Regions from separate parts of the Peptoniphilus sp. Marseille-Q6390 genome, predicted to be linked through region 3. Evidence: predicted binding sites of a transcription regulator. Region 3 holds the regulator's gene; each other region holds the start of a gene.
The links. Region 3 encodes HrcA, which represses chaperone genes, less so after heat shock. Its sites were predicted from a motif close to ATTAGCACTCNATANTATNGAGTGCTAAT; they were not measured.

Region 1 (10,339 bases), on a different contig from region 3:
AATATATATGGAATTATATTAGGAATACAGCTAATATTCTTAATCAATTTACAGAATATATTAGCATTACTAGAGATAATAATAAAATTTTATTTGAATATATTATAGAAGAAAAGAATAATATTTACTTTCCTCATTTGTATGTTACAGCTTTTGTAGAATCAAAATTTGTTTCATATCTCTTTAAAGAGAACTCAATAAATGTAGAAAAAATAAACTTGTTAAACAAATTTGATTTACAGAAAGAAATAGAGTTTGAAAAAGAATCTGAATATATAGACGATTTAAGGCATATTGCTATTAAAGGAGAAATTCTTGATCAAGATATCATTGCTGAGTACATTAAAGTATTGATTTTACCAGAATATGGAGGTTTAGATGACATATCAATCCAATCAATTTTCTGAAAAGTATGAGATAATTGATTTTGAAATTTTTTTAACGTCTGATTGTGAATATGATGATATTATGCTGGGAAGAATAGATTTTTTCGAATATTTATGGCAAGACGAGGTAGAAGTTAAAAAGTTTATAGCTAGTATAACCTTTTATATCTTTAATATTTATAATGTTGAAGATATGTTATTATTAGCCGATAGTATTTCTGGTGATTTAGAATATGTGGCAAGTGCTTATAACATTTACTGTAATGAAGTTGGAGGAATAGGATCCGTTGCTATAATAGATGATTTCAATCTAATAGATGATCCGAAAGATTTTTTTGAGAAAATACAAATGATTAAATACTTTTTAGAAAAAACAATAGAGAAATTACAAATAATAGGTACAGGGACATTGCTTTTTATGTCCAAGGCTTTGATTTTAGATCTTAACAAATCAGATAGAATATACTTAATAAATGAATTACTAGATATTAATTGCATACCAATATACCAAGATGAAAGTGATATTGTTTTAGCTAGGAATTTAGTTTAGACATTATAAGCTAAACAAATATTGATTAATGCTAGATATAGGGCTTAAAATAAAATTTATCATATAAAATTATCATATGAAGTGGAAAAAAGCTTAAATGCGAATATATTTCTATAAGATTAAGTTGGAATATAATTGGCAAACTTAAAGTAGCATGTAAATAATTAGGAGAAAAGATGACTAAAGAAATAAAAACAACAAAAGAAGAGATATATGATTATTGGTTTTCTAGAATTGATGAAAGCAATCTAAGTGTTGATGCATCGGAAGCATTAGAAAGATGTTGGAGATGTGGATCAAAAAGAAGACTGGAGAGATGTCATATAATTCCAAGATCTTTGGGTGGTGAAGATATTCCATCGAATTATGTCTTGCTTTGTAAAAGATGTCATTTAGAAAACCCTAATGTTTATGACCCTGAAATTATGTGGGATTGGCTTAAAGCATATAAGGAACCCTACTATGATACATTTTGGATAAACCGAGGCTTGGAAGAATATGAGAGAATCTATAAAAGTAAGTTTAAGGATGACATTGCCATATTTGATAAATTTATAACCGACAAGGAAGCTAAAGAAATTTTAGGGGAAGATATAGGTAGCTATGCTACTCATCATTTTGGACAAATGTATTTAAACTCTTCAACTATAGCTGGACTAATGAGGATTTTAATTAAAAAATTGAGAGAAAAGTATGAAATTGATTAAAATCCAATTTAAGTAGAAAAATTCCAGGGACTACTTTAGGAGTTCCTGGAATAAAATTTTTTAAAATTTGCTAATGGAAATTGTGAGATGAATATGATTAAGTATATAAAAAAACAGCCCACAATTTGTGAGCTGTTTTGAAAGTTTTAAATTTTTATAATCTTACATTAACTTTGAAACATTTCTTGCGTAGGCTATTGGGTCTTTTATTTCAAGTCCTGCAACAAGTCTTGCTCCATCGTATAGCATTTGTGTGTAAGTTTTGAATTCTTCTGAAGACTCGTCCATTTCCTTTAATTTTTTCACAGCAGGGTGGTTTGGATTTACTTCTAGGACCTTGTCTGCCTTAAAGCCTTGGTTGTTTGGCATGTGGCTAAGAGTTTTTTCCATTTCAATGGAGATTTCACCCTTGCTTGATAGGTAGGCTGCGTCATCTTTTAGATTTGGATTTTCTCTTATAGATGAAACTTCTCCCTTTAAGATGTCTTTCATCTTCTTTACATAGTCTTGTAAATTCTTTTCATCCTCTTCTTTGACTTCATCTGTTTCAGAAATAGACTTGAACTTCTTGTCGTCATATTCTTCTAGCATCTTGATGACAAACTCATCAATTGGATCTGTGAGGGCAAGGACTTCTATGTCCTTGTCAATAAAGTGTTTGATTTGTGGAAGGTCCTTAATAGCCTCGATTGATGAGCCATTTGCATAGTAGATGAAGTCTTGGTCTGGCAACATGTCCTTCCTGTACTCGTTAAAAGTAATATTTTCTCTTTTAGTAGTTGTGTAGATAAAGAGGTCCTTTAGCTTGTCCTTGTCTGCTCCATAATTTTCATATGCACCTGACTTTAGACTGACGCCAAAGTTTTTAAAGAATTCAGCGTACTTATCCCTATCGTTCTTAAGAATCTTTGCAAGTTCATCAAGGATTTTCTTTTCTATATTTTTCTTAATTAGTTGGAGTTCACGAGTTTTTTGTAGCATTTCACGTGAGATGTTAAGGGAAATATCCTCTGAGTCTACAACGCCCTTGATGAAGCTCAAGTAGTCTGGAAGTAGGTCTTCACATTTTTCCATAATTAAGACGCCGTTGGAGTAGAGTTCAAGTCCACCCTTCTTGTCTGGGTTTAAGAAGTCAAAAGGTCTCCTTGATGGAATGTATAAAATTGCCTTAAAGGAAATCATACCTTCTACAGAGATGTGGATGTGGGCAAGGGGATCTTCAAAGCCAAAGTGTCTTTGTCTGAAGAAGTTGTTGTAGTCCTCTTCCTTTAATTCATTTTTATTTTTTCTCCACATTGGGACAGAAGAGTTTAACACATCGTCTTCTCTGTAGGATTCAAACTTTGGATCATCTTCTGTTGAGTCGGCAGTTGGTCTTTTCTTTTCCACTTCCATCTTAATTGGATAGGAGATGTAGTTGGAGTAGTGGCTCACAAGTTCTCTTATCTTATATTCATCAAGATATTCATCATAATTTTCTTCTTTTGTGTTGTCTCTCAAGTGAAGAGTAATGATAGTACCGTGTTTGTCCTTTTCCGCATCTTCAATGGAATAGCCTTCTGCACCCTTGGACTTCCAAAGATGAGCTTTTTCTTCCTTGTAAGACCTAGTCAAGACAGAAATTTCATCTGCAACCATAAAGGCAGAGTAGAAACCAACACCAAACTGTCCAATGATTTCGTGGTCGGCATCTTTTTTGTTTAAGTTTTTAAAATCAAGGGATCCTGACTTAGCTATTGTTCCCAAGTTTTCTACAAGTTCTTCAGCAGTCATGCCAAGGCCACCGTCTTCTATTGTCAAAGTTCTCTTGTCCTTATCAGGAGTTATCCTAATGAAATAGTCTTCGTGGTTGAACTTAAGCTTGTCATCGTTTAAGGCGATGTAGTACATCTTGTCCATAGCATCTGATGCGTTGGAGATGAGTTCTCTTAGGAATATTTCTTTATTTGTGTAAATGGAATGAATCATCAAGTCCATTAATCTTTCTGTTTCGGCATTATATTTTTTATTTTGCATATTATCACCTTTCTTCATTAGCACTCGATATGTGCTTCTGCTAATAATATATATCTTTTTATTAAAATAGTCAAACCTTTGAAAATTATTTTGGGCTTATAGTTTTAAAATTTAAAGAGATAGAAATTTTTTTAATCTCGTGAAGTTTTTTTATTTTAAAATCAATATAAAAAAACTTCTTGACAAAATAAAATTGAAAGCCTATATTATATCTAAATAATAAACCGATAAAGAAGATTAGTAATTTTTATGGAGCTTTAAAGAGAGCGAGTCACATGGTGAGAGACTTGTAGGTGAAGTTTAAATGAATGGACTTCTGAGGGCGGGAAGAAATAAATCTTTGATTTAGAGTAATGCCCGACGGGACTTAGCCGTTAAAATAAGACCAATATGTTAGTATTGATGAGAGGGTGCTTTATGCAAATTTGGGTGGTACCGCAGAAGTTAAGACTTTTGTCCCATTAGGGATGGAAGTCTTTTTTTATTTCCATCCTTCTCTCATAGTGTGAGGAAAAGGAGAAAAAAATGAAAAAAATTTTAGTAGTATTGTCATTAGTTATGTTGTTAGTTGGATGTTCAAAGGGAAGCGGAGAAAAAACTTCTGATGGTGAGAAAGTTTATAAAATTGGAATTTTACAATTTGCCCAACATCCATCACTTGATAATTGTAGGGAAGGTTTCTTACAAGGACTTGAAGAAGAAGGATTTGTTGAAGGAAAGAATTTAGAAATTGATTACCAAAACGCCCAAGCAGATATAGGTATAGCAGCCCAAATAGCAAATGCCTTTGTGGGCAACAAGGTTGATATGGTAACAGCAATTGCCACACCAGCAGCCATGAGTGCCTACAACGCAACAATGAAAACAGACATACCAGTTGTCTACACAGCAATTACCGATCCTATTGTTGCTCAACTTGCAGATGAAAATAAAAAACCTCTTGGCAATGTAACAGGCACAAGTGACATCTTGCCAGTGGAAGCTCAATTAAAATTAATAAGAGAGATAATGCCGGAAGCAAAAAATCTTGGCATACTTCATACATCAAGTGAAGCAAACTCTGATTCAATGTTAAAAATCTACAAGGACCTTGCAGGCAAGTACGGCTTTACAATTGTTGACGAGGCTATAAACACTACAGCAGACATACCTCTAGCAACAGACAACTTACTTTCAAAAGTTGATGCAATTACAAATCTTTTGGATAACACAGTTGTGAATTCTCTTCCAACAATTTTAGACAAGGCCAATGCAAAGAAGATTCCAGTTTTTGGTTCTGAAGTTGAACAAGTAAATATGGGTTGCTTTGGTTCAGAAGGTATTGAATATGTTTCTCTTGGAAAGCAAACAGGTAAGATGGCTGCAAAAATTTTAAAAGGAGAAGCTAAGGCAAGTGAAATGCCTTTTGAAACTATTGAAAAGCCAAACCTATACTTAAACTCAAAGGTTGCTAAAGACCTTGGCATAGAAATACCAAAGGACCTACTTGATAGGGCAACAGAAAACATAACTGAAGTTATAATCCCTTCAGAAAAGTAGGTAAGCCATGGATATCTTAAGAGGAATAATTGAGCAGGGGCTGACTTATAGTTTCTTAGCCCTTGGTCTTTATATTGCTTACAGCATCTTGGACTTCCCAGACTTAACAGTTGACGGGTCCTTTCCGCTGGGAGCAGCAGTAACAGTCTTTGCAATCCTAAGGGGAGTGAATCCTGGCCTTGCCCTTGTAATGAGTTTCTTGGCTGGAGCTATTGCAGGTTCCTTGACAGGCCTTATACACATAAAGCTAAAGGTAGAAGACCTACTTGCAGGTCTTATTATGCAAACTGCCCTATGGACTATTAATTTAAAAATTGCAGGTAAAGCCAACGTGCCAATCTTTAATGAGGCAACAATTTTTTCTACTGGACTTGCAAGACTTGTGCCCGAAAATTTAAAAGATTTTGACTTGCTCCTTGTTATGATTCCTTTTGTTCTTGTGATGAAAATTATCTTAGATTATTTTTTAAAGACCAAGGCTGGATTTATTTTAAAGGCTTGTGGCGACAACGAAAGCCTCGTTAGGACCATGGCAGTTGACCCAGGCAGGGTAAAGATTTGTGGCCTTGCACTTTCCAATGGACTTGTGGCTTTAAGCGGGGCTATAGTTTGTCAAGAGCAAAGATTTTTTGAAGTTTCCATGGGAACTGGGTCCATGGTAATGGGTCTTGCGGCAGTGGTCCTTGGGATGAAACTCCTTGAGAGCCTGGACTTTATGAAGGACACAAGTAAGGTTTTAGTGGGATCAATTCTCTACAAGGCATCAATTGCCCTTGCAATTGCCCTTGGTTTTTCGGCAAATTCAATGAAACTTATAACAGCAGCAATCTTCCTTGTGATTTTAATCGCAGGAAGGGGAAAGAGAAAGAAGGTCCATCATGCTTGAGTTGAAATCAATTGACAAAACCTTTAACATTGGAACAGCTAATGAGAATAAACTTTTTTCTGGCTTTGACCTAAGCCTTCCCAAGGGACAATTCCTTAGCATCATTGGGTCTAATGGGTCAGGCAAGTCCACTCTTTTAAATATAATTTGCGGGTCTCTAAGAGAAGACTCGGGAGAAATTTTAATAGACGGAGAGAACCTAAAAAAGATTCCTGAGCACAAGAGATACGTCAAGATGGGAAGAGTTTTTCAAGATCCAAAGATGGGAACTTCGCCAAAGATGACAATTTTAGAAAATATGTCCATGGCGGAAAATAAAAACAAGTCATGGAACTTGACTCCAGGAGTAAATAAAAAGAAGAGAGAAATCTATAGGGATACATTAAGAGGTCTTGGCCTTGGACTTGAGGATAAGTTAGATGACAAGGTTGGACTCCTATCAGGTGGTCAAAGACAAGCTCTTGCCCTTATAATGGCAACTCTTGTTCCCATAGACTTTTTAATTTTAGACGAGCATACAGCAGCTCTTGACCCCAAGACAGCAGACACAGTTATGGCAATCACAGATAAGCTCGTGAGAGAAAAAAACTTGACTGCCCTTATGGTAACCCACAACTTAAATTATTCACTTAAGTATGGGGACAGGCTCATAATGATGCACAAGGGAGAAAAGATTATGGACTTAGCTGGCGAAGAAAAGAAAAATCTTAAGCTAGATTCCATCTTAGATAAATTTTATGAAATATCTATAGAGGTAGGGAATTCTCTATAAGGAAAAGAAAATAATTTTTGACAAAGAAAAAGCCATGGATAAGTCCATGGCAATTTTTTTAGATTAAATTTTTATTTATAACTTAGTTTGGAATATATTTTTTGTTTGCCTTGCCTAGCTCGTGTTGAGCCATAGTTGACACAACAGTGTAAACAAGAATTGATGCCAAGTTGGCAGTTACAGAGTCGTGGTCGAATCTTGGTGAAACTTCGCAAATGTCAAAGCTCATTGGCTTGCCAGATGAAAAGACGTGTTTTAAAAGTAGGATTACTTTTTCTGGATCAACTCCCAAGGCTTGAGGAGCAGAAACTCCTGGTGCATAGGAAGATGTGAAGCAGTCCATACAAATTGTTACATATAGGTGGTCTTGCTCATGGATATATTCGTCAAGATGTTGGACAATATCAAATAAGTTGCCGTTGATAAGGTCCTTACCTAAGACATAAGTAACGCCCAACTTTTCTGCAGTTCTAAATAGGGAAAGAGTGTTGGAGTGTTTTTGAATTCCCATTACATAGTAGGCATATTGAGTTCCCTTTTCACGAGTGTAGTCGGCGATTTGCCTAAACATAGTTCCACTTGTACCAGTTCCCTTTTCATAAGGTCTAAGGTCAAAGTGGGCATCGAAATTTAAAATTCCAAGCTTGTTGTCTTCTCTGTCGTCAAGAAAAGTGCTAATTCCCTTGTAGTGACCAAAGGCAGTTTCGTGACCGCCACCAAGGACTAGGGGGAATAAGTTTAACTCAAGAACCCTATCAACAGCCTTAGCAAGTTCGTCTTGGCTGGCTTCAAGAGTTGTGTACTTACTTGTCACGTTACCGCAGTCAAAGATCTTAACTTCTTTAGAAAATTGACATGGAAGTTTTGCAAGTTCCTTTCTTATAGCAGCAGGACCAGCAGCAGCTCCGAACCTTCCCTTGTTAAGCTCAATACCTTGGTCAGATTCAAAACCTACAATACCAAAGCCAAGCTTGCCTTCGAAAGGAGTTAAGCTTTCATCGTTTAGGTCAAGGGGTTTAACCCATTGGTGCCACCTAAAAGATTCGTAGTCGTTTTCATCGTCAACTCTGCCAGACCATATAGTCATTTCTTGTGGACTATAATAATTTATCATTTTACACCTCAGTTTACTTTGTTTTTTGGATTTTTACCATTTTTAAAGTCAATTAAATTGTCTTTTGCATTTTCGCCCATCTCAAGCCTTGCTTCAAAAGTTGCGTTGCCAAGGTGAGGGGCAAGGATTACATTGTCAAGGTCCATAAGTTTATCATTTACTCTTGGTTCAAACTCATAGACATCAAGGGCAGCTCCTGCTATTACATTTTCTATTAGTGCATCAGCAAGGGCATCTTCATCAACAATTGGACCTCTTGACGCATTTATTAATATAGCAGATTTTTTCATCATTTCAAGTTCTTTTTTTGAGATCATGTGGCGAAGGTCTGGCACAAAAGCTGTGTGAAGACTTAAAAAGTCTGCGGACCTTATTACTTCATCTTTATCTAAGTATTCTATGTCAAATTCTTTTTCAAAGTCTTCTTTTCTTGTTCGTGAATAATAAACAACCTTCATCTCAAAGGCTCTTGCCCTCTTAGCAAGATTTTTTCCAATGTTGCCAAGTCCAATTATGCCAAGAGTTTTTCCCTTAAGTTGACTTCCAAGATAAAATGTTGGTCGCCAGCCATAAAATTCTCCAGCCCTAGTAACCTTGTCGCCAGATACAATTTTTCTTGCAGCAGCAAGCATAAGTCCAAAGGCAAGTTCAGCTGTTGACACAGCAGATGCAGGAGCAGGTGCGTTTGTAACAACAATTCCTTTTTCTCTTGCGTAATCAATATCTATATTGTCGAAGCCAGCTCCGTAGTTGGCAATAATTTTTAAATTGTCGCCAGCATCAATGACTTCTTTGTCGATTTTATCTGAAAGAGGACATAGAAGGGCATCTTGTCCCTTTATCATTTCAATAATTTCTTCTTTCTTTAGTGGAACATTGGAGTCGTGGTAGCTTATTTCAAAATTTTTGTCTAGATCATCGTAAATTTTTTTTGGAATATTACTTGTAATCAATAATTTCACAAAATCACCTCTGCCTACATTTTATCATAGTGAGATTAAATGTAAAAAAATATTAGGTCACAAGTAAAGTGAAGAGAAAAATTATAAAAATTCAAATTGATTTTATTAGACTTAGAAACTTTAAAAAATTTATATCTTCCTATATAATAGTTAAGATTATAGATAGAAAGATTAAGAGGTGATTAAGTGCAAAACAATGAAAATAAATTGGGGACCATGTCAATCCCAAAACTTTTATTTCAAGTTTCCTTTCCAATTGTAATTTCTATGTTCATCCAGTCTATGTACAACTTGGTGGACTCCTACTACATTGGAAAGATTAACGAAGAAGCCTTCACTGCCATAGCAATTGCCTTTCCAATACAAAATATAATGATAGGAATTGGAGTTGGGACAGGAGTTGGTATGAACTCACTGATCTCAAGATACTTGGGAGAGAAGAACTTTGACAGGGCCAACAAGACAGCAGAGAATGGACTTACACTTGCCCTCTTATATGGCCTACTTCTATTTATCTTGTCAAGATTTTTACCAAGACCCTTTGTGTCAGCCCAAACAACAAATGAAAATATAATTAAGTATGGCGTGGACTATCTTCAAATTGTAATGGGCTTATCCATAGGCGTCTTTACACAAATATTTTTGGAGAGAACTCTTCAGTCAACGGGAAGAACAGTCTTTACTATGCTCACACAATTAATTGGAGCTGTCTTAAATATAATTCTCGACCCAATTTTTATTTTTGGTTACTTTGGACTACCAGCCATGGGTGTAAAGGGTGCAGCAGTTGCTACAGTGACGGGACAAATAATTGGAGCAATTTGCGGGGCCTTCTTCCAACATAAGTTTAACCCAGACATAACAATGAAGAAGCTTTCCCTTAATCCAAAAATTATCAAGGGCATTTACATCGTTGGAATTCCATCCATGATAACAATAACAATCCAGTCCTTTACAATATATGTACTAAACAAGATGCTATCAGAGATTTCCACATCAGCCATAGCAGCGCTTGGAGCCTACTTCAAGGTTCAGTCCTTTGTCTTTATGCCAATCTTTGGTATCAACAACGGACTTGTCCCAATAATTGCCTACAACTATGGAGCCAAAAACAAGGAGAGAATTATAAAGTCAATAAAGCTGGCAATGATAACAGTAACTGTAATGACATTAATAGTCTCAGGCTTAATAATGTCCTTCCCAAGAGAAATTTTAAAAATCTTTTCTGCATCAGGCAAGATGTTAGAGATAGGAATACCAATGCTTAGGATTTGTGCTTTGTCTTACATCTTTGCAGGCATATCCATAGTGGGAGCCAGTGTCTTCCAAGCCTTTGGCAATGGAATATTGGCACTACTTGACTCAATCCTAAGACAAATTATTATCCTACTGCCAGTTGCCTATATA
Region 2 (10,339 bases), 470 kb from region 3:
GGTTTTAATGACTGGTGTTATGCCAATTATCTTCGCTAACTCACTACTTGCTATTCCAGCAACTATTGCTATGTTTACAAGTGAATCAACTAGAAATTGGATTCAAAAATGGTTAACTCCAGCTGGAGGACCAGGAGCTGTGCTTTATATAATATTTACTGTTATTCTTATTGTATTTTTCACATTCTTCTATACTACAATCCAATTCAACACTGTTGAATACTCTAAAAACCTTCAAGCTAATGGTGGTTTTATTAGTGGTATTAGAGCAGGAAAACCTACAAGTGATTATTTAGGTAGAACTTTAAATAGATTGGTTATGCCGGGAGCAATTGCACTTTCTATACTTGCAGTTCTTCCAACTATCCTAACACTTATTTCAGGCCTACAATTCAACTATGGTGGTACATCAATTATCATCGTTGTTGGTGTTGTACTTGAAATCCACAGAGTGTTAGAACAACAATTAATCATGAGAAATTATCGTGGATTCTTAAAGAATAAGTAGGAGGTAATTATGAAATTAGTTATATTGGGACCTCCAGGGGCCGGCAAAGGTACACAAGCTGAATATATTGTAAAGAGATACAATATCCCACATATTTCAACTGGAGATATCTTTAGAGAAAATATTAAGAACAACACTGAACTTGGAAAGAAAGCTAAGTCTTATATGGACAAGGGTCTTTTAGTTCCTGATGATCTTGTTATTGCACTTGTTGAAGATAGACTTAACAAGGACGATGCTAAAGAAGGATTTCTACTAGACGGTTTCCCAAGAACTGTAGCTCAAGCTGTTAGCCTTGACTCAATCTTAGATAAGAATGACGACAAGCTAACTAAGGTAATTAACATTTCAGTTGATCCTGAAATCTTAATTGAAAGAGCTGTTGGAAGACGTGTTTGTAAAACTTGTGGTATGACTTATCACGTTAAATTCAATCCTCCAAAGGAAGAAGGAGTTTGTGATAAGGACGGCACTAAGCTTATTCAAAGAGATGACGACACTGAAGAAACTGTAAAGACTAGAATTTCTGTTTACTTTGATCAAACAGCACCTCTTATTGACTACTATAGAGCACAAAATCTATTAATAGACATTGACGGTGCAAAGGATATTGACAAGGTATTTGACGATATAGTTATTGGTCTCGAATAGTTCATGGATAAAACATTTAGTCTTTTGAAGGGACAAGTGGTAAGATCCAAAAAGGGTAGAGATGAGGGCAAGGTTTATATCATAATGGAAATTATTGATGATGACCTTCTCTTGCTCGTTGATGGAAAACTAAGAAAGCTAGATCGACCAAAGAAAAAAAAGGTAAAACATCTTTATATATATAAGGATGTCATAGATACTGAGGTAAGTGACTTTAGTGACATCTATATTAGAAAGAAACTATTACCTTATAGCTAAAGGAGGATCCTTAATAATATGGCTAAAGAAGATGTAATTGAAGTAGAAGGCGTTGTTGTTGACGCTCTTCCAAATACTCATTTCAAGGTTGAACTTGAAAATGGACATATCATACTTGCTCATATTTCAGGTAAATTGAGAATGAATTATATTAGAATTCTTCCTGGTGATAAGGTGACAGTTGAGCTTTCACCTTATGATCTTACACGAGGTAGAATAACTTGGAGAAAGAAATAATCCAGAGTCAGGAGGCATTTAAATGAAAGTAAGACCATCTGTAAAAAAGATGTGCGAAAAGTGCAAAATTATTAAAAGAAACGGAAGAGTAATGGTAATCTGTGAAAATCCGAAACATAAACAAAGACAGGGATAAGGGAGGTAATTATGGCTAGAATTTCCGGTGTTGATTTACCTAGAGAAAAAAGAGTTGAAATTGGACTCACTTACATCTATGGTATTGGAAAACCCAGATCTCAAGAAATATTAACTGCAGCTGGCGTAGACTTTGACACTCGTGTTAAAGACCTAACAGAAGCAGAACTTGCTAAAATTAGAGAAGAAATTGATAAGTACCACGTAGAAGGTGATTTACGTCGTGATGTTGCTATGAACATCAAGAGACTTCGTGAAATCAACTGCTACCGTGGAAGAAGACATAAAATGGGTCTTCCTGTAAGAGGACAAAAGACTAAGACAAATGCTAGGACAAGAAAAGGTCCTAAGAAACTTGTTTCTAAGGGTAAGTAAGGGGGGACTTAAATGGCAAAAAAACAAAAAGCTACACGTGCTAGAAGACGTGTACGTAAAAATATTGAAAAAGGTGAAGCACATATAGCTTCAACATTTAACAACACTATGGTTACTCTTACTGATATTAACGGTAATGTTATATCTTGGGCTAGTGCTGGACAACTTGGATTTAGAGGTTCAAGAAAGTCTACTCCTTTTGCAGCACAAGAGGCAGCACAAGAAGCAGCTGAAAAAGCTAAAGAACACGGACTAAAAAGCGTTGACGTATATGTTAAGGGTCCAGGCTCAGGAAGAGAAGCTGCTATTAGATCTCTTCAAGCATCAGGTCTTGAAGTAACAATGATTAAAGATGTTACTCCAATTCCTCACAATGGATGTAGACCACCAAAACGTAGAAGAGTCTAAACTATTTACCGAGAAGGAGGGTACCCATGATTGAAATTGAAAAACCTAGGATTAGTATTGAAGAATTAGATGAATCAGGTTTATATGGCAAGTTTGTCGTTGAACCTCTAGAAGCTGGATTTGGTATCACTATTGGAAATTCCTTAAGAAGAGTGTTACTTTCCTCTCTACCGGGCGCAGCTGTATCTTTTATCAATATACGTGGCGTTGAACATGAATTTGATACAATTCCAGGAGTATTGGAAGATGTACCTGAAATAGTTTTAAATATTAAATCTATAGTTTTAAAGATGACTGAAGATGAGCCTGTAAAACTAGTAATAGAAAAAAAGGGCAAGGGTGAAATAAAAGCCTCTGATATTGAACTTGTTCCACATGTAAGTATTATTAATCCAGATCAACATATAGCAACCCTAAATGATGATGCTGATTTCTATCTTGAAATGATGGTGGAAAAGGGAAGAGGCTATGAACCTTCTGAACTTAAAAAGGAAGAAATATCTGAAATAGGAATTATTCCTATGGATTCTAACTTCACTCCTGTGGAAAAAGTAAACTGGAAGGTCGAAAACACAAGAGTTGGACAAAGAACAGACTTCGATAGATTAATCCTCGAAGTTACAACAGATGGTTCAATGAAGGCTGACGAAGCAACATCTCTTGCAGCAAAAATCTTGACAGAACATCTTGAACTCTTCATTGGCCTAAAAGAACATGTCAGTGAAATAAATTTGATGGTTGAAAAAGAAGAGGATCAAAAGGAAAAAGTTCTCGAAATGACAGTTGAAGAATTAGACTTATCTGTAAGATCATTCAATTGCCTAAAGAGAGCAGGCATAAATAGTGTTGAGGAACTAACTAATAAAACTGAAAGTGAAATGATGAAGGTTAGAAATCTAGGTAGAAAATCTCTACTAGAAGTAACTGAAAAACTTGACGAGTTAGGCTTAAGCCTCAAACCTGAAGAAGAATAAGGAGGATATTATGGCAAAAAATAGAAAACTTGGCCGTAATTCAAGTCATAGACGTGCAATGCTAAGAAACCTTGTTACTTCTCTCTTAGCTGAAGGTAGAATTCAAACTACTCACACAAGAGCAAAAGAAGTTCAAAGAATTGCTGATCGTATGATTACACTTGGAAAAAGAGGCGATCTTCACGCAAGAAGACAAGCTTTAGCATATATTTATTCAGAAGATGTTGTAACAAAACTATTTACTGAGTATGCAGAAAAATATGCTGACAGAAACGGTGGATACACTAGAGTTTTAAAGATGGGTCCAAGACGTGGAGACGGCGCAGAAATTTCAATTATAGAATTAGTATAAGGAAATCCAATGGGGTTTCCTTTTTTTTATAAACTTTTGGAGGCCATATGCTCTATAAAAAAATTTACAAGTCCTTGCTGGGGGACATATTAATAGTTTTTGATGAAGAAGCCTTGCTTGGACTCTACCTATACAGTCATAAAGAGTTTGCAGAGAAACTAAGAGATAGTGATGTAGTTTTAATTAATGATGAGGTCTTATTTTCTTCTAAAGAAGAGGACTGTAAAATTTTAAGACTCACAGAAACTTGGTTAGATAAATATTTCTTAGGAGAAGATCCAAGCTTTATTCCTCCAATAAATGTAAGTGGAAGTGAATTTAGAAAAGACGTCTGGGATATTTTACTTAAGATTCCCTATGGAAAGACAAGGACCTATAAGGAAGTTGGAGAAGCCTTACTTGCAAGTGGGAAGTATGAAAGAGTATCCAACCAGGCAGTTGGAGGAGCAGTAGGTCACAACCCAATTTCCTTGATAATACCCTGCCACAGGGTAATAGGAAGTGATGGGAGTTTAAGAGGCTATGCTGGGGGAGTAGATGTTAAGAAGAAGCTTTTGGAGCTTGAGAGGAAAGAGAAAAAAGTAAAAAAAAGGACTTTTTAAAAATACTTAATAAAGAAGTTTTCGTTAAAAAGTTTTATTAAAAGCTTATGCTTTTATATTTACAATTGGAGGGGACTTAGGGCGTTTCGATTCGCCCTTGTCCCCTCCAAACCTCCCCTTACCACCCCCAACGACCTGGCAGGGGCCCGACCCATTAATACGCAAAAAGCTCTCCGACTAAAAATTTCAAACTCGCTTCGCTCAAACAGTGAAATTTTTTTAACGTCTCCGAACTTTTTGCTTACTGCCTTACTAGCTTGCGACTTATTGGTAAAATTTAAAAACTCATAAGACTTCAACAAGCTGGGGCATTATTGCTAACTTAACAATTTAAGACAAAGTTATAAATAGATAGAGCTTAATCTAGTATTTATTAAGCTTTTTTTATTTGATAATTATTCGTGTAGTTATAATTTTTTATAACTCCTCAAAAAAATGTAACTTAAAAATTAATAGTTAAGTCATAATTTTTTATAGCATTCTAACAAACTATAACTTAATAATTAGTTGTGAGGTGACAATCTCTTATGACATTATTATTAAAATCATCTTTTGGTTTGAGCTGTAAACTAATCGAGTGTATATAATGAGCAAAAAAATTGGTTATGCGTTAAAAATTTTCAACTGTTTGAATTCGCGAAGCGAATGAGTTTTGAAAATTTAGCATGACCGATTTTTTTGGACTCAACGTACGTGGGGTGAAGGGGGTGGTTTGGAGGGGCAAGGGGCCTCACGATGCCCCTAAGCCCCTCCAAGAGCAATTATAAAAGCGTAGCTTTTAAAATAATTTTCTCCCCCAACTACTTGAAAAAAGTTTTTATTTGAGTTATCATATACATATTAGCAGAAGAGACTAGCGAGTGCTAAAAATAAATTATAAATTTTAGGAGGCTTATATATATGAAATTGAGACCACTTGATGACAAGATTGTCATTAAAAAGATTGAAAAAGAAGAAACTACTGCTTCTGGTATTGTCCTTCCTTCTTCAGCAAAGGAAGAATCAAACATCGCAGAAGTTATTGCGACTGGCAACAAATTAGATACAGACGAAGATATGAAGGGACTTGTTAAGGTTGGAGACAAGGTTATTTTCTCTAAATACGCAGGAAATGACATTGAACTTGACCACGAAAAATACACTATAATCAAGTTCCAAGACATCTTGGCAGTTATTGAATAAGGCTTATTGAATAAGGAGAGATGATAAAAATGGCAAAGGAAATTAAATTTTCAGAAGATGCTAGAAAAGGCTTAATAAAGGGAATTAACACCCTTGCAGATACAGTAAAGGTAACTCTTGGACCTAAGGGAAGAAATGTTATCTTAGACAAGGAATATGGCACACCACTTATCACAAACGATGGTGTTACTATTGCAAGAGAAATTGAATGTGAAGATAAATTTGAAAATATGGGAGCACAACTTTTAAAGGAAGTTGCTACTAAGACTAATGACGTTGCAGGGGACGGTACTACAACAGCTACTCTACTTGCTCAAGCTATAATTAGAGAAGGCATGAGAAACCTTGCAGCAGGTGCAAACCCAATGGTTCTTCAAAAGGGTATTGCTAAGGCAGTTGAAGCTGCAGTTGAAGAAATCAAACACTTTTCAACAGAAGTTTCTTCAAAGGAAGCTATTGAACAAGTTGCTTCAATTTCTGCTGCTAACGAACAAGTTGGAAAACTTATTTCTGAAGCAATGGAAAAGGTTGGAAACGACGGAGTTATCACAGTTGAAGAATCAAAATCTATGGGAACAAGCTTAGACGTTGTTGAAGGTATGCAATTTGACAGGGGCTACCTATCTCCATACATGGTGACAGATTCTGACAAGATGGTTGCAGAATTAGAGGATCCATACATCCTAATTACAGACAAGAAGATTTCAAATATCCAAGAAATCCTTCCACTATTAGAACAAGTTCTTCAACAATCAAAACCACTTCTTATTATTGCAGATGATATTGACGGCGAAGCCCTTGCAACTTTAGTTGTTAACTCACTTAGGGGAACACTTAACGTAGTTGGAGTAAAGGCTCCAGGCTATGGCGACAGAAGAAAAGACATGCTTCAAGACATTGCAATCCTAACAGGTGGACAAGTTGTATCATCTGACCTAGGTCAAGATCTAAAGGATGCAACAATTGAAATGCTTGGATCAGCTTCAAAGGTTAGGGTTGAAAAAGAACTTACAGTAATTGTAAATGGAGCAGGCGAAAAATCTGAACTTGAAAACAGAATTAGCCACATTAAAAACCAAATCGAAGAAACAGACTCAGAATTTGATAAAGAAAAATTACAAGAAAGACTTGCAAAACTTTCTGGCGGAGTTGCAGTTATCCAAGTTGGAGCAGCAACAGAAGTTGAATTAAAGGAAAGAAAGTTAAGAATCGAAGATGCTCTAGCAGCAACAAGAGCAGCAGTAGAAGAAGGAATCGTTGCAGGTGGTGGAACTGTACTAATCGACTCAATCGACGCAGTTGCAAAAGTAGTTGACCAACTAGAAGGCGACGAAAAAACAGGAGCTAACATTATCCTAAGAGCCCTAGAAGAACCACTAAAACAAATAGCAGAAAACGCAGGGCTAGAAGGCTCAGTAATCGTAGAACACGTAAAGACAAAAGAAGCAGGAATCGGCTTCGATGCATACAAGTCAGAATACGTAGATATGAAAAAAGCCGGAATAGTAGACCCAACAAAAGTAACAAGATCAGCACTACAAAACGCATCAAGTGTAGCATCAATGATCTTGACAACAGAAGCAGCAGTAGCAAACATAAAAGAAGATGCACCAGCAATGCCTCCAATGAATCCAGGCATGGGTATGATGTAATGATAAGAAAAACCGAGACGAGTCTCGGTTTTTCTGGTTTTCACAGCGAATGCAAGCGTAAGCGAAGCATGAGCTGATGAAAAATCTTATCCAGCGACTGCAGAAAAAACGACCGAGTAGGGAGTTTTTTCAAAGGAGTCGGACTTGGATATATAGAAAAAACCTTAAACAAAGGCAGTCACAAAGTTGACTGTCTTTTTTAATTTCAGTAAAGCTGATGAAAAATCTTATCCAGCGGAAAATAAAGGAACACAGATTTTTGACAAGCAAAAATCTGCGGGCAGACTTATCAAAATTTCTTACAGAAATTTGATCAAGTCTCAGCCAATGCGACCGAATAATGAGCATTTTCAAGCGAGTCGGATTAAGTAAGTACAGAAAAAGCATAATTAAAGGCAGTCACAAAGAGGCTGTCTTTTTTATGCTTTAATTTAGAACACAAGCGTAAGCGAAGCATGAGCTGATGAAAAATCTTATCCAGCGGAAAATAAAGGAATACAGATTTTTGACAAGCAAAAATCTGCGGGCAGACTTATCAAAATTTCTTACAGAAATTTGATCAAGTCTCAGCCAATGCGACCGAATAAGGAGAATTTTCAAGCGAGTCGGATTAAGTAAGTACAGAAAAAGCATAATTAAAGGCAGTCACAAAGTTGACTGTCTTTTTTAATTTCAAGCAAAGTTTATGAAGAACCCTATCCAGCGAAAAATAAGGGAACACAGATTGTTTGCAAGCAAAAATCTGCGGGCAGACTTATCAAAATTTCTTACAGAAATTTGATCAAGTCTCAGCCAATGCGAATGAATAATGAGCATTTTCAAGTGAGTCGAATTAAGTAAGTACAGAAAAAGCATAATTAAAGGCAGTCATTAAGTTGACTGTTTTTTTTTCTATGGCAAAGGTAAAATATAATAGATTATGAGTAGATAAGGAAATATAACTTCAATCAATCTAGTTAATACAAAAAACCATCTTGCTCGAATATCTCATTACAAAAATTGCTATTTTCTAAATCTCGAACTTCTAAAATCGCAAACTCGCTTCGCTCAAACAGTGCGATTTTAGCCGAAGTTCTTCGATTTGAAAATAAGACAATTTTTGACCTAGGATATTCTTAGCAAGATGCTTTCAAATTTTAATCATTCTGTTTTTTGTACTCATTAAGAAGTCACAAAATAGAAAATAAGGACTTAATAAAATTCTTATCAACTAACAAAAAATTTAAATTATAACTTAATAAGCATAACAAAACCCTCCCATGTTTAAATCCCACCAATAAGAGTATGAATATTATGAGGTGTTTTATGGATATTAAATATATTAAAGCTTTTAATGACAATTACATTTGGACTATTGAGAAGGGCGGCAAGGTTCTCCTTGTTGATCCTGGCGATGCAGGTCCTGTTATAGATTATTTGAAGGGCAGAAAACTTGATTATATTCTTTTAACCCACAAGCACATGGACCACGTAGGTGGCCTTGACGAACTTAAGATTAAATACGACCCAAAGGTTTATGGACCTAGGGAAACTAGTGAATACAACGACGTGAATTTAAAGGACGGAGATGAATTTGATCTTCTTGGAGAAAATTTCAAGGTTATTTCAACGGGAGGTCACACTGAAGACCACATTTCTTATCTCATTGATGGTAACTTATTCTGTGGAGATGCCCTCTTCCTTGCAGGTTGCGGCAGGGTCTTCACTAAGGACTACAAAAAATCCTATGAGGGTCTCAACAAGTTAAAAAACTTAGCTGATGACACTGTGGTTTATCCTGCTCACGAGTATTCTCTTGCCAACTTAGAATTTGCCAAGTCTGTAATTTCTAATGAGGACTTGGATAGGGAGTATGAAAGAGTAAAGAAGCTTAGAGAAGATGACGAGATCACTCTTCCTACAACAATTGGAAAAGAGAAAAAAATAAATCCTTTTTTCTTGGCAAAGGACTTAGATGAATTTATAGACCTTAGAAACAAAAAGGATAATTTTTGAGAAAAGGTAAGCAAAAGAAAAGTGCTGGCTATTACAAAAGCCAACACTTTTTTGTTTACTAAATTATATCAACCAATGCCACCAAGTATTGCGCCTGCTATTAGGGCTACTATGGCAGCTGTTACATATACATATTTTGCTAATGGATAGTACCAGGATCCAATTCCCTTAGGTGATCCTTCATTTACTGCTGCAAGGACATAGTCTTTGCCTGCGACCCAAAGGAACATTATGCCTGCAAGGGCTGCTCCAAGTGGGCAAATGTAAATTGATACTACATCCATCCAACCACTTACTATTCCTTGGATTAGAATTGCAACGACACAACCAATGATGTGGATGATAGTAGTTGCAAGAAATCTTGATGCATTGAATTTTTCTTGTAGGTAGGCAACTGGTGTTTCGTAAAGGTTTATTATTGAAGATACGCCTGCAAATAGAACGCAGATGTAGAAAATCATTCCAATAATTCTTCCAATAGGCATACCGTTAAATACATTTACAAGGAAGATAAACATAAGGCCAGGGCCACCTGTATCAAGTGGTGCATCAGCTGCTGCCATTGCAGGGATGATTACAAAGGCTGCCAAGAGGGCTGCTATTGTGTCAAAGACTGCAACATTCCTTGCTGATGATGGAATACATTCATTTTTAGGAAGGTAAGATCCATAAATTACAGTTCCTGATCCTGCTACTGATAAGGAGAAGAAGGCTTGCCCAAAGGCAAATATCCAAACCTTAGGATCCTTTAATCCATCAGGATTTACTGTGAAAATATATTTATAGCCATTTGAAGCACCTGGAAGAGTGCAGATGTAGAATGCAAGTCCTACAAATAAAATAAATAGGGCTGGCATCATAATTTTGTTTGCCTTTTCAATTCCACCAGATACACCCATTACCATTATGGCAAAGCTTGCAAGAATTGCTATTACTACCCAGGTGTTTGCACCAAAGGCTCTCGCTGTTAGGCCAAAGGTACCACCAATTACATCCATATCTTGTCCCAT
Region 3 (10,339 bases):
ATTTGTTGACATAGTAGAAGAAAGTTCCTTCTTAGCCTTTTCAGCTGCTTCTTTTAGTCTTTGTAGACTCATGTTGTCAGCCTTAAGATCAATTCCATTTTCTTTTTTGAATTCTTCAGCAATATAATCAATTAGTCTATTGTCGAAGTCATCTCCACCAAGTTTGTTGTTACCACGAGTTGCGTGTACTTCAAATACACCATCAGAAAGTTCAAGGATAGATACGTCAAATGTACCACCACCAAGGTCATAAACCATAACAGTTTGTGCGTCCTTGTCCTTGTCTTCTCCATAAGCAAGTGCTGCTGCAGTTGGTTCGTTTACAATTCTCTTTACATCAAGTCCTGCAATTCTTCCTGCATCCTTAGTTGCTTGTCTTTGAGCATCTGTAAAGTATGCTGGAACTGTGATAACAGCTTCTGTAATTTTTTCGCCAAGATAAGATTCAGCATCAGCCTTTAATTTTTGTAAAATCATAGCTGAAATATCTTGTGGAGTATAAGTTTTGTCATCAATCTTTACAGTAAAATCTGAACCCATATGTCTCTTAATAGAAGAGATTGTTCTATCAGGGTTTGTGATTGCTTGTCTCTTAGCAGTTTCACCTACTAATCTTTCCCCATCTTTTGTAAAAGCTACTACTGAAGGAGTAGTTCTGTTACCTTCAATGTTAGGAATTATTACAGATTCTCCACCTTCCATTACTGCTACTGCAGAGTTAGTTGTTCCTAAGTCAATACCAATTATTTTTCCCATATATATTTCCTCCTAAAATTCTTATTGTGAAACTTTGACCATTGCAGGTCTTAGTGTTTTGTCATTAATTAAATAACCCTTTTGCAATACTTCTATAACATAACCACTGTCGTATTCATCAGAATCTTCAGTGAGTACTGCATGATGATACATTGGATCAAATTCTTTTCCCAATGCGTCCATTTCAACTATGCCGTCTTTAGCAAGTACGTCAGTAAGTTGATTTTTTATCATTAATATTCCTTCATAGGTTGAGTCCTTGTCCTTTATAGAGTCCAAAGCTCTCTCAAAGTTATCTATGACAGGAAGTAAGTCATTTGCAATTTTCTTAACTCCAAGCTCAACATACTCAGACTTTTGTGCCTCAGTCCTTCTCTTATAGTTGGAGAAGTCTGCTTGAAGTCTCATAAATTTATCCATTAAATCTTGATACTTTTCATCATCAGAAGCATCTACTTCAGCTTCATCATTAATATCAAGATTTTCATCTTTCATATCTATATTTTCATCATTTTGTAAATCATCTTTTTTTATATCTTCATTCGTCATGTACTCCCTCACATTTCTTTCAATCCACTTTTCACTGCGTCGCTAAAAATCTTAACAACTTTGACCAATTTCATGTAATCAATTCTAACTGGTCCAATGATTCCAATACTTCCATAGATTCCATGTTCCTTAGCGAAGGGAGCTCTTATAATAGTATTTTCCTTCATGAGACTCGCGCTATTTTCTGATCCAATAATAACTTCAACATCACTGGTGAAAGTGTCATTTTTTAGGATTTGAAATAAGCTGTCCCGATCTTCTACTAAGCTCATAAAATCTCTAGCCTTGTCTAGGTCCTTATATTCATCAAAGTTTAAAATATTTGTAAGACCGTCATAATAAATGTCAATGGAAGACACCTTTTTATTAAATTGACTAGCAATTTTTACAAGATCAGAAATAAATTTTCCATGTCTTATCATGTCCTCTGAAAGTGAAATCTTAAGTGACTCAATTTCATTAAAATCTATTCCCGACATTTTTTCATTTAAGACCTTCTCTATTAGATGAAAATCTTCATCAGAAATATTTTCTATTTCTAAAAAATACTTCTCAATAACTCCCTTGTCCCCAATGAGAACTAACAGGGCTGTAAAGTCATCAAGCTTTACTAGAGTAAGTCTTTTGATTTTTGTATCGGCCTTCTGTGGTGTTATGAGATAAGCCGTACAAGAACTTAAATTGGCTAGGAGATTGACTGCATTTTTATAAAAATCTTCGTGATTTCTAGAAGTCAATAAAAGTCTCTCCATGATTTTTCTTGAGGCATCTATATCGTGAAAACTATTAAAGTTTTTAAAAAGTTCATCAACATAGAAGCGGTAAGCCTTGTCTGATGGAATTCTTCCTGCTGACTGATGTGGCTTATTCAAAAAACCTAGATCTTCAAGATCTGCCATTTCATTTCTTATAGTCGCTGAACTAACTCCAAGGTCGTAATCCTTGGAAAGTGTTCGCGAACCAACTGGAGTTGGCATATCTATATACGCCTCAATTATGGCATTTAAAATATTAATTTTTCTAGTATCCATAACTCCTCCTTTGTTAGCACTCATTAACCCTGAGTGCTAATCTATTTATATAATACTTCACACCTTATACTTTGTCAAGGAAATTTAAAAATAATTTTGACTTTTTTTGACTTTCTTTTATTTAATTATTTTATTTAGGAAATTTATGTGATATTAATTTTTAACTGATCTTAAATTAACAAAAGTTTTATAAGTTCTTACACTTAATTTGTTTTGCTTTATTTTTTATTTTCTTCTACAGAGTTTTAAAAATTATTTTCAAAAGTTTATTAAGTCATAAGAGATAAGAACTTTAAATTTTTTTATTAAGCCCTTCTCTTCCTCATAATTTTTTTCTCTAACTCATAAAATTATAAGAAGTTTTAAAAGTCTATAATTTGATTTGATCATCTTGATACATAGAGACATGTTATAATTTAAATTATTCATAGTCTCTGTGTCTAAAGTTATCTTTCTTCACTAAGTTATAAAAAATTTTTTTCATAAACTTGTAATTTAAAAAAATTTAATTCAACTTTCTATTTAAAAATCAATTAATTTTAACCTAAGTAATTTTAATTTATTCCAACATACATATGCTGTATAAGATAAATAGTTATCCAATCTTTTCCTTATTTATGATAAAATTAGAAATTGGAGATGATCACATTGAAAAAAAACGAAACCCTATCTTTTATTCTTACAATTGTAGCTGCAGTTCTAATTGCACTTTTTGTGAGAACTTTTATTTTTAATATAGCTGTAGTTAATGGCGAGTCCATGCATCCAACTTTAAACGAAAGAGATAAATTGCTCTGTCTTTCTTACAAGAGATACACTGACCTGCCTCGTGGAGAAATCGTGGTAATAGATGCACCTAATGACAACAGGAATTATATTAAGAGATTAATTGGAAAGCCTGGCGACACAATAGAATTTAAAGATGGAAAAGTTATATTAAATGGAAAAGTTTTGGAAGAAACTTATACTTCAACAGATTATACAGAGTCTGATGTTGAAAGTTTTACGTTAAAAGATGATGAGTACTTTGTTATGGGAGACAACAGACTTCCTGGCATGAGTATTGACTCCAGATACTTTGGACCAATTGAAAAGAAAAGAATAAAATCAGCAGCAGTTTATAGGATTTTACCTCTAAGTAATAGAGGAAAAATTTAAAATATATAATCCCCATGAAATCGGAGGTAAAAATTTGAGAAATCAGAAAAATATTAGAAATTTTTCAATAATAGCACACATTGATCACGGAAAATCTACTCTTGCCGACAGACTAATCGAATCAACAGGCATGCTCACAAAGAGAGAAATGGAACAACAAGTTCTTGACTCCATGGACCTAGAGCGTGAGAGAGGAATTACAATTAAATTAAAGGCAGTAAGGTTAATCTATAAAGACGACAGAGACGGACAAGAATATATTTTAAACCTTATTGACACCCCAGGCCACGTAGACTTTAACTATGAGGTTTCCCGTTCTCTTGCAGCATGCGAGGGTGCCATAGTTGTTGTTGATGCTGCCCAAGGCGTTGAAGCTCAAACACTTGCTAATGTTTATCTTGCAGTTGACCAAGATCTTGAACTTGTACCAGTAATAAATAAGATTGACCTACCAAGTGCTAGACCTGATGAAATTAAAGAAGAAATTGAAGATATTATTGGCATTGATACTGACGGAATTCCACTTATCTCTGCAAAGGAAGGCATTGGCATTGACGATGTCCTTCACGCAATTATCGATAAGGTACCTGCACCAAGTGGAGACCATAATGCTCCTCTTAAGGCTTTAATCTTTGACTCCTTCTACGATTCTTATAAGGGAGTAATCTGTGACGTTAGAGTTGTCGATGGGTCAGTTAAACCTGGCGACGAAATAACTATGATGGCAACGGGCAAGTCCTTTGAGGTTGTTGAAGTTGGTGTTACTTCTAATGGCCACATACCTCTTGACTCTTTAAGTGCTGGTGAAGTTGGCTACATAACTGCTTCTATTAAAAATGTTAAAGACGCAAGAGTTGGGGACACAATAACTCTTAAGAACAATAGGACGCAAGAGCCAATGCCTGGCTATAAAAAAGTTGTGCCTATGGTTTTCTGTGGTGTCTATCCTGGCGAAGGCGAAGAGTACAACAACGTTCGTGAAGCTCTTGAAAAGCTCCAAGTAAATGATGCTGCCCTTGACTTTGAGGCTGAAACTTCTGTTGCTCTTGGCTTTGGTTTTAGATGTGGCTTCTTAGGTCTTCTTCACATGGAAATAATTCAAGAAAGACTTGAGAGAGAGTTTGACTTAAATATTGTCACTACTGCTCCATCAGTTATATACAATGTAATGAAAAAAAATGGTGAGATGATTTCAATTCAAAATCCATCAAACCTTCCTGACCCAACAGAGATAGAATACATGGAAGAACCTATTGTCAAGGCAGAGATTATGACTCCAACAGATTACGTTGGTCAAGTTATGGAACTTTGTCAAAACAGACGTGGTGTCTTTAAGAATATGGAATACCTAGAAGAAACTAGAGCCCTTATTACCTACCACATGCCACTTAACGAAGTTATTTATGACTTCTTTGATGCATTAAAATCAAAAACTCGTGGCTACGCATCTTATGATTATGAATTAATTGGATATGAAAAATCTGATCTTGTTAAGTTAGATATCCTTATTAATGAAGAACTTGTAGACGCCTTCTCACTAATTGTTCATGAATCTTCTGCCTACACTCGTGCAAGAAATGTTTGTGAAAAATTAAAGGACGTAATCCCAAGACACCAATTTGCAGTTCCAATCCAAGCTGCAATTGGAAATAAAATCATTGCAAGAGAAACAATTCGTGCCCTTAGAAAGGACGTACTTGCAAAATGTTATGGTGGAGATATTTCGAGAAAGAGAAAACTTCTTGAAAAGCAAAAAGAAGGAAAGAAGAGAATGCGTACTGTGGGTAGCGTAGACATACCACAAGATGCCTTCTTATCTGTTTTAAAATATGATGAAGACAAATAAAATTTCAATTTATATTCATATACCCTTTTGTGAGAGTAGATGTCACTATTGTGACTTCTGCTCTTCTCTTTTAAGTGAACCTAAAGTAGAAAAATATTTTAAATATTTGAGAAAAGAAATTAAATTAAACGAAGACTTTTTAAAAGATAAGATAATTGACACTGTTTTTATTGGAGGTGGAACACCCTCTTCAGTTGACTCAAGATTTATAAAAGAAATTATGGATGACTTATCTGCCTATAATTTTTCCGATAACAGAGAAATAAGTATAGAGTCCAACCCAAACTCTCTAACTAGAGAAAAAGCTGAGGAATACTTTTCTTATGGGATAAATAGGATTTCTATAGGCGCCCAATCATTTAACGAAGAGATTTTAAAAAGAATTGGAAGAATTCACAAAAAAGATGATATTTATAGGGCTATAGAAAATGCCAGGTCAGCTGGTTTTGAAAATATAAATCTAGATTTAATGCTTGCCCTACCTGGCCAAAAGTTTTCTGACATCGAAGAGTCAATAAAGGAAGTAAGAGAATTAAATCTTCCACATATTTCTTATTACTCACTTATTTTAGAAGAAGGGACTAAACTTTTTAGAGATCATGAGAAGTCTCCTCTATCCTTTCCCACTGAAGATGAGGACAGGAAGATGTATCACTATGTAGTTAATGAGCTAAAAAAAATTGGTCTCAAGCAATATGAAATTTCTAACTTTGCCAAAGAAGGCCATGAGTGTAGTCACAACATGGCTTATTGGAAGCTAAGAGATTATATTTCCTTTGGACTTTCTGCTTCATCAAATATTGGAAATTTGAGATACACAAATTTTTATAATTTCCATGATTATTACGAAGCCCTGGATAAGAATGAAAAACCTATAGGCTTCTCAGAAAACTTAAGTAAAACTAACAGAATGAATGAGTTTGTGATGATGGGCCTAAGGCTCAACTATGGCTTTGACTTAGATGAGTTCGATAAAAAATTTAATGAAGACTTTTTAAAAATTTATGATAAAGAAATAGAAAAAAATTTAAAATCAAATTTAATTTTATTAGAAGATAATAATTTAAGGCTTACAGAAAAGGGACGTGACCTTTCCAACCAAGTTGAATTAGATTTCTTTAAATAAATTTGCACACAAAAAGAGGTAGATAAAATTATCTACCTCTCTTCACATTCTCTTTTTTATTCACTTTTTTATTTTATTAGAATTTATTTACCACTTTTAAATAAAAAAGAGAAACTTTCCCGGGAAAATTTCTCTTAACCAGCGATCTTGCTGTTAAGTTCCTTAGCTAGTCGACTTAGCTTTCTGGAAGCTTGATTTTTGTGGATTATATTTTTATTTGCAGCCTTCTTTAACTTTTTATCTGCAACAATAAGAAGTTCTTTAGCATCGTCAATTCTATCTTCATTAAGAGCTGCTCTAAAATTTTTAACTGCATTTTTCATTTCAGTTCTAATTGGTTTGTTTTGTTCAGAATTTCTTCTAGCAACATCAATTCTCTTGATAGCTGATTTAATATTTGCCATTATTTCACCTCCAATATTTAACACTTTTGCTATTTTACCACGAATTATAAATCATTGCAAGAGATTTTCAACAAGTCTTGCAAATTCTAATTCTTATTGCAATATTTTACAATTAAAGTTTCCATAATTAATTTTTCATCAATGGAGGAAGTTTTAAAAAGTTCGTCAGTCTTTATTAATTCTTCATAAAAATTAATTAAAAATTCTTTTGAAAAGTTTCTCTCAAAGCCTCTTATTTTTTTAAATTCGAAATTTTTTACTTCCATCTTGTTCATAATATCATTTTGACTTATGTTTTTTGTAGATAAAATCTTATAGGATAATAAATTTTTAACCTGCCTAATTATCATGGTAAAAATCTTAAGAGATGGCTCTCCTAACTTATAGAGATTGTGAAGTTCCTTTAATGATTCTTCTCTCTTCCTCCCCATCATGGCATCTAAAAACTTAAAGATATTTGTATCTATGTTTTCAGTTATTGTGTTAGATATATCTTCTCGTGAAATTTTTTTATTTTTGGCATGAGAGGCAATCTTATCCATTTCTGTCTTTAGGTCTAGGAGGCTTACATCTTCATTCTTTGAATTGTAACCACTCTCTCCTATAAAAAGTGAAACTTCACTTTGACTTATTTCCTTTCCCTTCCTAATGAAGTAGCCTTTTATAAAGTTGTTTAGGTCCACAGGGTTTAACTTTGCAAAGTCCATGTCCCTATCCTTTTTCTTAAAGGCCTTGTAAAATTTTGTAGTTTTTTTGATGTTTGCAGTATCCCAAAAAATTAAAACTACAAAGTCAGATAAGTTGTCTAAAAATTCATAGAAGGAATCTTTTAAGTCATTTTCCCCTAAGAAGTCAACTACATCCCGAACAAGAACGACTTTCTTGTCATTCATTACCGGATAAGTCTCGCAAGCTGAGATAAGATCCTCTGGCTTAACTTCGCTTCCCTTGAACTTGGTGTAGTTAAAGGCTTCAGTCCCCTTTACATATTTATTTATTAAGTAGCCCACTGCATTTTCCATTAAATATTTTTCTGGTCCAAAAAATAAGTAGGCTCCAGAGTGGTCACTGTCTCTGTAAATTTTTTTGTAGTTCATAATTTTTCCTCGCCACAATATATAATAAGCTTGTGTTTAAAATAATTAAAATTATTTCAAATTTATAGTCTTGATTCTTATTTTTCACATCAATCCTAAGCTGATTTCCCAAGATTTTAAAATCAACTTCTCCGTCTCTTGAAGTAACATAGTATATGATACCATGTTTTTCCAAATTCTCCAGACTCTCTTTGTGAGGATGACCATAAGAATTTTCATAACCTGCTGAAATCACTGCAAGCTTTGGTCTTGTCTTTTCTAAAAATTCGTCACATGTTGAAGTCCTAGATCCATGATGAGCAACTTTTAACAAATCAACCTTTGAATTAATTTCCCTCTCAATATCTGCTGATATATCTCCTGTGAAAAGAGTCTTAAAACTCTTGTGATCTAAGAGCAAGACCATGGACTTGTCATTTTCTTCTTCCTTCTTTTCATTGTCTAGCAAAACTTCCATTCTTGTGTCCTTAAAAAGTTTTATCCTATCTCCCTTAGAGAGCTTGATAATTTTTGAATATTTTTCTCCTTCTTCTAAGATACTTGGGTCTTCTGGAAGATGATTTATAAAAATATTTTTTACCTTGTAGTTTTCTAATATTTTATTTAAGTTGCCAAAGTGATCCTCATCAAAATGAGAAATAAAAATTCCATCTATTGTAGAAACACCCCTTAGCTTTAGACTTGGAAATAAATATTTTTCTGCAATTTTATTTTCAAACCTTGCCCCACCAGTATCAATGAGATAATTCCTTCCCTTATAAGAAATTAAAGCACAGTCTCCCTGGTCTATATAGAGCTGACTTATCTCAAAGGTCATAAGGTCTCTGTATATTCCAAAGCCCATTAATAAAAATACAAGTACCCCATAAATTTCTATTATTTTTAAGTTAGGCCTAATGATTTCATCTAGCTTTCTCCTATTTAAAATTACAAGAAGCAAGATGTAGTAGATAAAAATATATTCGAACTTAAAGGCTTTTAATGTTAAAAATATTGACCCCTTAGAAAGCAGGAGACTTTCAAGTCCATAAGTAGCATTCATTAACAGGTTTAGAAATCTTCCAAGCAAACATGGGAAAATTCCAAGGCCCATGAGAAAACCTAAGGATATGATAAGAGAATAAATTGGAACTATTATTAAGTTTGCAAGAAAAACTAAAATGGAAAAACCTGAAAAATAATAATTTATTAATGGGAAACCTGAAATTATTACTGACAAGGTCCCAACAAATGACTTGCTAATTAGGCTCCTACTTGAAACTCTTTCAATGAGGTTTGGATAGACAAAAATCAAGCCAAAAATTGCCCCATAGGAAAGTAAAAGTGAGATGGAATAAATTGCCATGGGATTTATTAAAAGTATTATTGATAGACTTAAGAAAAAGATATCCTTATTGTCTATGTCCTCTTCTAAGTAAGTGTTGCCCTTGTACAAGATGTAAAACAAGAAGGCACGCAGACCTGAAATTGGAAATCCAATTGCCATTATGTAAAAAGATAAAATAACAAACAAGCTAAAGTCCGTAAACTTTTTATTCTTGCTCAGCTTTTTGATTATAAATTCTAAAAAGAGAGCTAGAACTCCAATGTGAAGTCCAGACACCGCTAGGATGTGACTCATGCCAAGAGAGTTAAACCTGTCTCTTTCCATAGAGTCAACTAAAGATTTATCAGCTAAGATAAGTGATCCCATTAAGCCAGCATTTCTTTCGTTTAAATATTTATTAAAAAAATATTTTGCCCTATCAATGAATAAGTTTGAAAATTTGTAAAGACCCCTGGGGTCGGAAATTTTTTCACAACTATTTATCTTTCCAAGAAGATAAATCCCCTGAGACTTATTGTTCTTCTCATAGTCAAAGGTCCCCTTGTTCATGGCAGGAAGAGGTGGATAAAATTTCCCCTGAACTTTATACCTTCCTCCCCTTTCTAGTTTTTCATAAACTAAGACCCTAGTCTTAAATTTTTTTCGATTAAGAGACTCTGTCTTAATAATGGATTTATTTTCATTAGATAAGACAGCCTTGCCCACCACTTGACCATCAAAGGCCTTTAAGCTGTAATCCCTGAAGTTAAAATTTATAAAAACAAAGAGGATTACAAGAGGTAAGTATAAAAATTTATATCTATCTTTAAGAGATAAAATATAAGAGGTAGTAATAAGTAAAATTATTCCCACAAGAAGATAGGATTTTATGTAAATTGAAAGTATAATTCCGAAGATTACTCCTGCGAATAAGTACATAGGCACCCCTCTTCATTATATATCTTTTTGAGGTCATGGACCATGAAATATGTTAATATATTAGAGGAGGTAATTATGAATTCAGTTTACAAAAACCCTTACAAGACAAAGTACAAATTAGAAATAA

Region 1: the regulator HrcA is predicted to act here: its motif matches at 3,676-3,704, upstream of htpG (molecular chaperone HtpG).
Region 2: the regulator HrcA is predicted to act here: its motif matches at 5,340-5,368, upstream of ACWPVO_RS01480 (co-chaperone GroES).

What each region holds. Positions count from the first base shown of each region.
Region 1 covers NZ_CBCPLS010000002.1:2,134-12,472, forward strand. Annotated here, with positions in the region: gene ACWPVO_RS05885 (hypothetical protein) at 1-407, shown strand, start outside; gene ACWPVO_RS05890 (hypothetical protein) at 379-936, shown strand; gene ACWPVO_RS05895 (HNH endonuclease signature motif containing protein) at 1,113-1,643, shown strand; gene htpG (molecular chaperone HtpG) at 1,806-3,659, opposite strand; T-box leader at 3,878-4,123, shown strand; gene ACWPVO_RS05905 (ABC transporter substrate-binding protein) at 4,185-5,198, shown strand; gene ACWPVO_RS05910 (ABC transporter permease) at 5,206-6,084, shown strand; gene ACWPVO_RS05915 (ABC transporter ATP-binding protein) at 6,077-6,856, shown strand; gene hutG (formimidoylglutamase) at 6,939-7,970, opposite strand; gene ACWPVO_RS05925 (2-hydroxyacid dehydrogenase family protein) at 7,979-8,932, opposite strand; gene ACWPVO_RS05930 (MATE family efflux transporter) at 9,119-10,339, shown strand, end outside.
Region 2 covers NZ_CBCPLS010000001.1:290,290-300,628, forward strand. Annotated here, with positions in the region: gene secY (preprotein translocase subunit SecY) at 1-508, shown strand, start outside; gene ACWPVO_RS01435 (adenylate kinase) at 518-1,159, shown strand; gene ACWPVO_RS01440 (KOW domain-containing RNA-binding protein) at 1,163-1,417, shown strand; gene infA (translation initiation factor IF-1) at 1,436-1,654, shown strand; gene rpmJ (50S ribosomal protein L36) at 1,677-1,790, shown strand; gene rpsM (30S ribosomal protein S13) at 1,802-2,164, shown strand; gene rpsK (30S ribosomal protein S11) at 2,177-2,572, shown strand; gene ACWPVO_RS01465 (DNA-directed RNA polymerase subunit alpha) at 2,599-3,546, shown strand; gene rplQ (50S ribosomal protein L17) at 3,557-3,898, shown strand; gene ACWPVO_RS01475 (methylated-DNA--[protein]-cysteine S-methyltransferase) at 3,946-4,500, shown strand; gene ACWPVO_RS01480 (co-chaperone GroES) at 5,401-5,682, shown strand; gene groL (chaperonin GroEL) at 5,712-7,334, shown strand; gene gloB (hydroxyacylglutathione hydrolase) at 8,640-9,329, shown strand; gene ACWPVO_RS01495 (sodium-dependent transporter) at 9,398-10,339, opposite strand, start outside.
Region 3 covers NZ_CBCPLS010000001.1:764,481-774,819, reverse strand. Annotated here, with positions in the region: gene dnaK (molecular chaperone DnaK) at 1-756, opposite strand, end outside; gene grpE (nucleotide exchange factor GrpE) at 778-1,305, opposite strand; gene hrcA (heat-inducible transcriptional repressor HrcA) at 1,314-2,336, opposite strand; gene lepB (signal peptidase I) at 2,976-3,494, shown strand; gene lepA (translation elongation factor 4) at 3,529-5,340, shown strand; gene hemW (radical SAM family heme chaperone HemW) at 5,327-6,466, shown strand; gene rpsT (30S ribosomal protein S20) at 6,601-6,870, opposite strand; gene holA (DNA polymerase III subunit delta) at 6,957-7,967, opposite strand; gene ACWPVO_RS03750 (DNA internalization-related competence protein ComEC/Rec2) at 7,936-10,212, opposite strand; gene ACWPVO_RS03745 (alanyl-tRNS synthetase) at 10,288-10,339, shown strand, end outside.